DNA from 3 places in the Kitasatospora sp. NPDC017646 genome. Region 3 is predicted to be linked to each of the others. Evidence: riboswitches for the same ligand, from Rfam matches in the RefSeq annotation. Region 3 holds a riboswitch; each other region holds the start of a gene.
What was found. A riboswitch is a leader RNA that binds a small molecule or an ion and turns the genes downstream of it on or off. The one in region 3 is predicted to bind cyclic di-AMP.

Region 1 (2,256 bases), on a different contig from region 3:
CGGAGGCGGCGTGCGCGACGGCCAGCGAGACGCCCAGGATGGCGTTGGCGCCGAGCGAGGACTTGTCCGGGGTGGCGTCCAGGTCGAGCATGGCCTGGTCGATCAGGCGCTGCTCGGTGGCGTCGTAGCCGACCAGCTCAGGGCCGATCTGCTCGATGACGGCCAGGACGGCCTTCTCCACGCCCTTGCCGAAGTAGCGGTTCTTGTCACCGTCGCGCAGCTCCAGCGCCTCGAAGGCGCCGGTCGAGGCACCCGACGGAACAGCGGCACGACCCGTGCTGCCGTCGTCGAGGCCGACCTCGACCTCGACCGTGGGGTTGCCGCGGGAGTCGAGGATCTCACGGGCTACGACGACATCGATGGACGGCACGAGGCATCTCCTTGCGGAAGCAGGGTCCGGCTGACGGTGGCGCTGTCGGCCGGAGGATTGCGGAGTCGTTACGACCAGAGCCTAACCGCCCGGGCTCCCGGGACCACGTCGACCTCGGCTCCGTCTCAGCGTGTGGCCCCGCTACCCACCGGTAGTTCACCTGCTTGTCCCAGCTTGTCCCACCGGGACGGGCGAAGGCGGACGAAGGGGCCGCCCGGTCGGCCGGCCCCTTCGTCAGGCCTCAGCCGAGGTGCAGGACCTGGCCCGGCACGATCAGGTTCGGGTCGCCGCCGACGGTGCCGCGGTTGCCGTCGTACAGCGCCTGCCAGCCGCCGGACACGCCCTGGGCGGCGGCGATGCCCGACAGGGTGTCACCGGAACGGACGGTGTAGTCGTGGCCGGTCTGCGCGGCCGGGGCCGGCTGGGCGGCGCGCGGGGCGGCGTGCTTCGGGGTGTACTGCTGGACCGGCTGCTCGGCGGGCTTCATCGGGGCGGCGTGCTTCGGCGCGTACTGCTGCACCGGCTTCGCGGCGGCCCTGGGGGCCTGCTGCTTCGGCGCCTGCTGCTTGGGGGCGGACTGCGCCTTGGTGTCCGAGGAGGTGTCCACGGCCGCCGGGGCGCCGCCCTTGCTCAGGCTGCCCTTCTGGGAGCAGACCGGCCAGGCGCCCGGGCCCTGCGAGGCGAGCACCTTCTCGGCGACCGAGATCTGCTGCGCCCGGCTGGCCTGGTTGGCCTGCGGCGCGAAGGCGGTGCCGCCGTACGCCTTCCAGGTGCTGGAGGTGAACTGCAGGCCGCCGTAGAAGCCGTTGCCGGTGTTGATGCTCCAGTCGCCGCCGCTCTCGCACTGGGCGACGGAGTCCCAGGAGGAGGCCGGGGCGGCGGAGGCGCCGGTGGCGGTCAGGAGCGGCAGCGCGAGTCCGACGCCGGCCACCCCGGCGACGGCGATGGCCTTCTCGGTCTGGGTGCGACGACGATGACGGCCGTTTCCAACGAGCAGCATGAAGAGGTCCCTCTCCGCACGCCTGCGAGGTGAGCTGTCGGGTTCGGACCGGGAGGTGGCCCGGCCGCCGTCGGCGGAAACGATTCCGCTTGGGCGGCTTCACCCCAAGCCGTGGAGGAACGGCAACAAACCTGGTTCCCCCGCCCCTGCCCAGGGTCTGGTCGGTTTCCCGTGGCGCGGCGGGCAGGATTCGGCGTTCCGCGCACGGGGTCCGCAGCTGCGGACTCCAGGGAGACTAGACAGATCCTCAGACCGATCACAAGCTCATATCGTCGACATCACACCAGAATTACGGCCCGTGTTCGATCGCCTACCAACGGCGGGGCTTTGTCCGGTTTGATGGGCGTTCACACCGGCGTCAGCGCGCTGTAACCGATGCCGGATCAGCGTGTCGGAGCCTCAGGAACGGCGTGCGGGGAGCGACGCTCCGGACTGAATTCGACCGGAAGTTCGCGCAATCCACGCATGATCAGGCCACCCCGCCAGCGCAGGTCGTCCGGGCTTTCGGCCAACCGCAGATCGGGCAGCCGGGAGAGCAGTGTGGCCAGCGCGGACCGCCCCTCCAGCCGGGCCAGCGGGGCGCCGATGCAGTAGTGGATGCCGTGCCCGAAGCCCAGGTGGGGGTTGTCGCTCCGGGCCAGGTCGAGGGTGTTCTCGTCGGCGAACCGGGCCGGATCGCGGTCCGCCGCCGCCAGCACCACCAGCACCGGGTCGCCGACCGGGATCTCCACTCCGCCGATGGTCAGTGGCGCGGTCGCGAACCGCCAGGTCGCCAGCTCCACCGGCCCGTCGTAGCGCAGGAGTTCCTCGATCCCGGTCTCCAGCAGCGCCGTCTCGCCGCGGGCCACCGACTCCTGCAGCAGCGCCCGCTGGTCCGGGTTGCGCA
Region 2 (2,256 bases), on a different contig from region 3:
TTGGCGAAGGAGACCGCGGCGGCCATGCTGCCGGTGGCGGCCGGGGCCGGGGCCGGGGCCTGGGTCTGCGCCTGGGCGGCCGGCTTCGACGCCGGGGCCTTGCTCTGGGCGACCGGCTTGGCGTCCACGGCACCGCCGTTCGAGGCCTGGCCGGACTTCTGCGAGCGGTCGAACCAGGTGAAGTCCGAGCCGGACCTGGTGGCGGTGGAGGACTGGTCGGCCTGGGTCGAGGTGCCGTCACCCAAGGTCAGCTGCTGGCCCGGGTAGATGGTGTCCGGGCCCTCGGTGAGGGTGCTGCGGTTGAGCTCGTACAGGTGCTGCCAGCCGCCCTGGACGTGGTGCTTGTCGGCGATCGAGGAGAGCCAGTCGCCCGCGACGACGGTGTAGTCGCCGGCCTGCGTCTGGCGCTGCTTGGCCCAGCCGCTGTTGGCGGACTTGGCCGCGGCCGCGGCCGAGGCGGAGTCTCCGGAGGCCTGGGCCTGGGCCTGGGCGGGCGCGGACGGCTTGGCGGGCTTCGCGGCCGGGGCCTGGCCCTGGGCGGGCTTTGCGGCCGTCGAGGTGTCGACCGCGGCCGCGGCGCCGCCCCGGGTCAGACCGGCCTGGACCGAGCAGACCGGCCAGGCGCCGGGGCCCTGCGAGGCGAGGACCTTCTCGGCGACGGCGATCTGCTGGTCCTTGGTGGCGAGGTTGGCCTGCGCGGCGTACGCGGTGCCGCCGAAGGCGGCCCAGGTGCTGGAGGTGAACTGCAGGCCGCCGTAGAAGCCGTTGCCGGTGTTGATGCTCCAGTTGCCGCCGCTCTCGCACTGGGCGACCTTGTCCCAAGTGGCGACGGACGCGGCGTTGGCGGTGCCGGTGGTGAGGCAGGGGACGGTGAGGCCGACGCCCGCGACGCCGACGGCGGCGATCACGCGACGGGTGCGGCTGGACAGGCGGTTGCCGTTGGAAGGCAGCATGAAGACGCGGTCCTCTCCCACGCCTGCGAGGTGAGCTGTCGGATTCGGGCTGGAGTTGCCCGGCCGCGCTGTGGGCGCGGCTTCACCCCTAGCCCTGGACCGTTTCCGGGAATCGGTCCAGGGCGACTTACCTGTGGTTCCCCCGCTCCTGCCGTGATGCGTTTTCGCGCTGCCAGGACATCCGACGGCAGGACTCGGCGTCGCGGATGAACTGGGTCCGTGTGGTCACGAACGGGGAGCACGTTAAGCAGACTTAAGTTCGAACTGCAAATACCTGTGATGCGCATCACGGTTTATGGAAAACGTCGAATGGGTCGTATTCCATGATCGGAAATGATCGTTTTCCGGTAATTTCGCGTCGGATTCCCGAAACTGTCTCCGTCTCAGGAGTGATGTGACGGAGTGTTGAGTTGCATCGGGGGCGCACTCGTCGTGCGGGAGGAGTGCGGACGGATCGAGCGCTGGATGACGCGCCGACTATTTATCGACAAATAGCACCAGAACGGACATTACGGAGCAATGCCTCTTGACTCTCCTAGCGGGCAATCCGAACAAGCGGAAAGGGCCCGGAACTCAGGCGTTCCGGGCCCTTCGGTGGTGCGGGTGGGGCAGTGGGCGGTCCGTGGGGGCCGTCAGCCCTCCACGGGCCCCTCGGCGGCCGCGTGGGCGCGTCGGGAGCCCTCGCCGGCCCCGGCGGTGGCCGCGGCCTCCGCCTCGGCCTCGGCCAGCTCCTCCGCCGACGGCGTAGGCAGCGCGGCCAGGTAGGTGGAGGCGATCAGCTGGCCGACGGTCGGGTACGCGCCCAGCGGCGCCGCCGACGGGCAGCCGGTCTCCTCGGCGGCCGTGGCGAGCAGCTCGGAGTCCGCCTCCGGGCCGATGACGAGCGGGGCCAGCGCCGGGCGCTGGGAGCCGGTCTCCTTGAGGTGGTCGACGGCCCCGGCGACCGAGCCGGGCACGTCGAGTGCCGCGGCGACGACCGGGACGGCCAGTCGGGCGGCCAGCAGCACGCCGGTGATCCCGGCCGCGGCGGCCGCGTCCTCACCGCCGACGGTGGTCAGCACCACGCCGTCGGCGGCGGTCGCGATGGCGAACAGCCGGGCCCGGTCGGCCCGGGCCAGCCCGGCCTCGGACAGCCGTACGTGGACGGCCTCGGCGAGCAGCGGATGCGGGCCCAGCGCGTCGGTGACGGTCGCGCCGAACTCCGCGGCGAGGGCGTGAAGCCCGGTCAGGAAGCCGTGCGGACCGGCCACCAGCGGGACCACGACGGGCGTCGGCAGTCCGGCCTCGGCGGCCGCCGCCAGCA
Region 3 (2,256 bases):
CCACGCCCAGGGCCGTGGTGGCGGCCGCGGTCAGTACCAGCGCACGGGCGAGCAGTTGGGAAGGGCGGTGCACGGGCATGGCGGCAGCGGCTCCAGTCCTGCGGCACGGCCCCGCGGCCGCGCCCCGGTGGGCGGCCGTCGAGCGGGAGTCCGGTGGCAGACGTTAGCGAGTCCGGGCAAGTGAGTCCAAACCCCTCCGGACCCGAATATTTGAGCCCTATTCGGACATCGGAGCGAGTCCCCGGAAAAGCCGCAGGCCCGGCCCTCCGTGACGGAGGGCCGGGCCCGTGAACGCCGATGTGCGATCAGACCCGCACGATGGAAGCCAGCGGCATGTTGGAAACGGCCTCGTAGCGGACCGAGGCGCCCGGCTTGGGGGCGTGCAGCACCTGGCCGTTGCCCGCGTAGATGCCGACGTGGTGGGCGTCGCCGTAGAAGATCAGCAGGTCGCCGGGCTGGGCCTGGGAGAGGTCCGTGCCGATCCGGGTGCCGGCGCCGGCCTGCTCCTGCGAGGTGCGCGGCAGCGACACGCCGGCCTGGTTGAACGCCCAGACCATCAGGCCGGAGCAGTCGAAGGAGCCCGGGCCGGTGGCACCCCAGACGTACGGGCTGCCGACCTTGGTCGCGGCGGCGGCCAGTGCGGCGGCGCCGTGCGAGCTACCGGGGGCGATCGTGACCGGCGAGGAGCCGAGGTCGGTGCGGCCGCTGTCGCGCGAGGCACGGTCGGAGCCGGACGACTGGGAGGCCTTCGCGGCGGCGTCCGCCTTGGCCTTGGCGTCGGCGGCGGCCTTGTCCTCAGCCGCCTTGATCGCCTGGCGCTCCTGCTCGGTCAGCGTGTTGAGCAGGTCCTGGGCGGCCTTCAGCTTGTTCTGGACGTCCTCCTTGGAGGACTTCAGCTGCTGGGTGGTGGACTCCAGCTCGGCGAGCTTGCCCTGCGCCTCGGTGCGGTCCTGGTCCAGCTTGCGCTGCTGGTCCTGGAGCTGCTTCAGCTGGTTCTTCTGGGTGTCACCGGCCTGGTTCAGCGCCCCGGCCTGGTTGAGGAAGTTGTCCGGGCTGGAGGAGAACATCAGCTGGACGGTCGGGGATATGCCGCCGTTGCGGTACTGCTCGCCCGCGATCTCGGCGAGACCGCCCTGGAGGTCGGTCACCTGCGCCTGCTGGCGGGCCACCTGGTCCTGCATGCCGGAGACCTGCTTCTCCAGCTCCTGCTGCTTCTCCTGCGCCGCGTTGTACTTCTCGGTCGCCTGCTCGGCCTGCTCGTTGAGCTGGTCGACCTGCTCCTTGACCTGGTCCTTGGTCGGCTGCGGGTCGGCGTGCGCGCCGGTCTGCGCGGAGAGGGCGACGGCCGCGGCGGCGAACCCGGTCAGGATCGAGACGCGAGCGCGGCTGGCGGGCTTGGGACGACGATGGGACGCCACGAAGGCGGACTCCTTCTTCCTACTCCGCCTACCGGGTGAGCTGACGGGTTCGGGCCGGAAGCATGCCCTACGACGCCTCACGGCCCACCAACGGCCGACCTGGCGCCGATTCACCCCGGAGGAACGTGGTTCCCCGGCTCCGCTCCGCAGCGCCCCCGACCACTGGGCTCCCCTGTCGGGCAGTCGCTTCGACCGCCCCGCTGTTTCGCGAACTCGACGGAAACCACCGCCGCCACCCGGGCTGGGTGATCGACAGTGCGGTGGTTCGGGGCACGACCCTAGTAACTGAACCGTGATCCGTTCAAATCCTTGTCAGAAAAAAGATGGAAGAGTGCCCATGTTCTTTTGTGAAAATGACTGATCGTGATCGCCGCTGCACACAAAGCTGATCGACGCTCACCGGGCGGACGAGGAGCGGGCGAACCCGAAGCGCCACCCCCCGGATCGGGAGGTGGCGCGGATCACAGGGCCGGGGTCGACCGCCCGGCGTGTCGGGCCGTCAGACCCGGCGGATCGTGTTGATCGGCATCGCGTCGGCCTTCATCACCTTCACCACGTCGCCGGTGTGCGGCGCGTGGACCACCATGCCGTTGCCGATGTACATCCCGACGTGGTGCCGGTCGCTGCCGTAGATCACCAGGTCGCCGGGCTGGGCCTGGTCCAGCGACGGCACCCGGGTACCGACGTTGCCCTGCTCCTGCGAGGTGCGCGGCAGCGAGACCCCGGCCTGGGCGTACGACCAGACCATCAGGCCCGAGCAGTCGAAGGTGTTCGGCCCGGTGGAGCCCCACACGTACGGCGAGCCCTGCTTGCTCATCGCCTTGGCCACGGCCACGGC

Region 1: it holds a riboswitch for cyclic di-AMP, as region 3 does, so the genes downstream of both, ACH4J0_RS16105 (transglycosylase family protein) here and ACH4J0_RS05070 (NlpC/P60 family protein) in region 3, are expected to answer to the same signal.
Region 2: it holds a riboswitch for cyclic di-AMP, as region 3 does, so the genes downstream of both, ACH4J0_RS05745 (transglycosylase family protein) here and ACH4J0_RS05070 (NlpC/P60 family protein) in region 3, are expected to answer to the same signal.

What each region holds. Positions count from the first base shown of each region.
Region 1 covers NZ_JBIRJC010000008.1:277,287-279,542, reverse strand. The annotation lists gene eno (phosphopyruvate hydratase) at 1-370, opposite strand, end outside; gene ACH4J0_RS16105 (transglycosylase family protein) at 612-1,370, opposite strand; cyclic di-AMP (ydaO/yuaA leader) riboswitch at 1,376-1,543, opposite strand; gene ACH4J0_RS16100 (cytochrome P450) at 1,754-2,256, opposite strand, start outside.
Region 2 covers NZ_JBIRJC010000003.1:14,831-17,086, reverse strand. The annotation lists gene ACH4J0_RS05745 (transglycosylase family protein) at 1-953, opposite strand, end outside; cyclic di-AMP (ydaO/yuaA leader) riboswitch at 961-1,124, opposite strand; gene ACH4J0_RS05740 (hypothetical protein) at 1,586-2,256, opposite strand, start outside.
Region 3 covers NZ_JBIRJC010000002.1:438,816-441,071, reverse strand. The annotation lists gene ACH4J0_RS05075 (NlpC/P60 family protein) at 1-79, opposite strand, end outside; gene ACH4J0_RS05070 (NlpC/P60 family protein) at 306-1,418, opposite strand; cyclic di-AMP (ydaO/yuaA leader) riboswitch at 1,429-1,580, opposite strand; gene ACH4J0_RS05065 (NlpC/P60 family protein) at 1,918-2,256, opposite strand, start outside.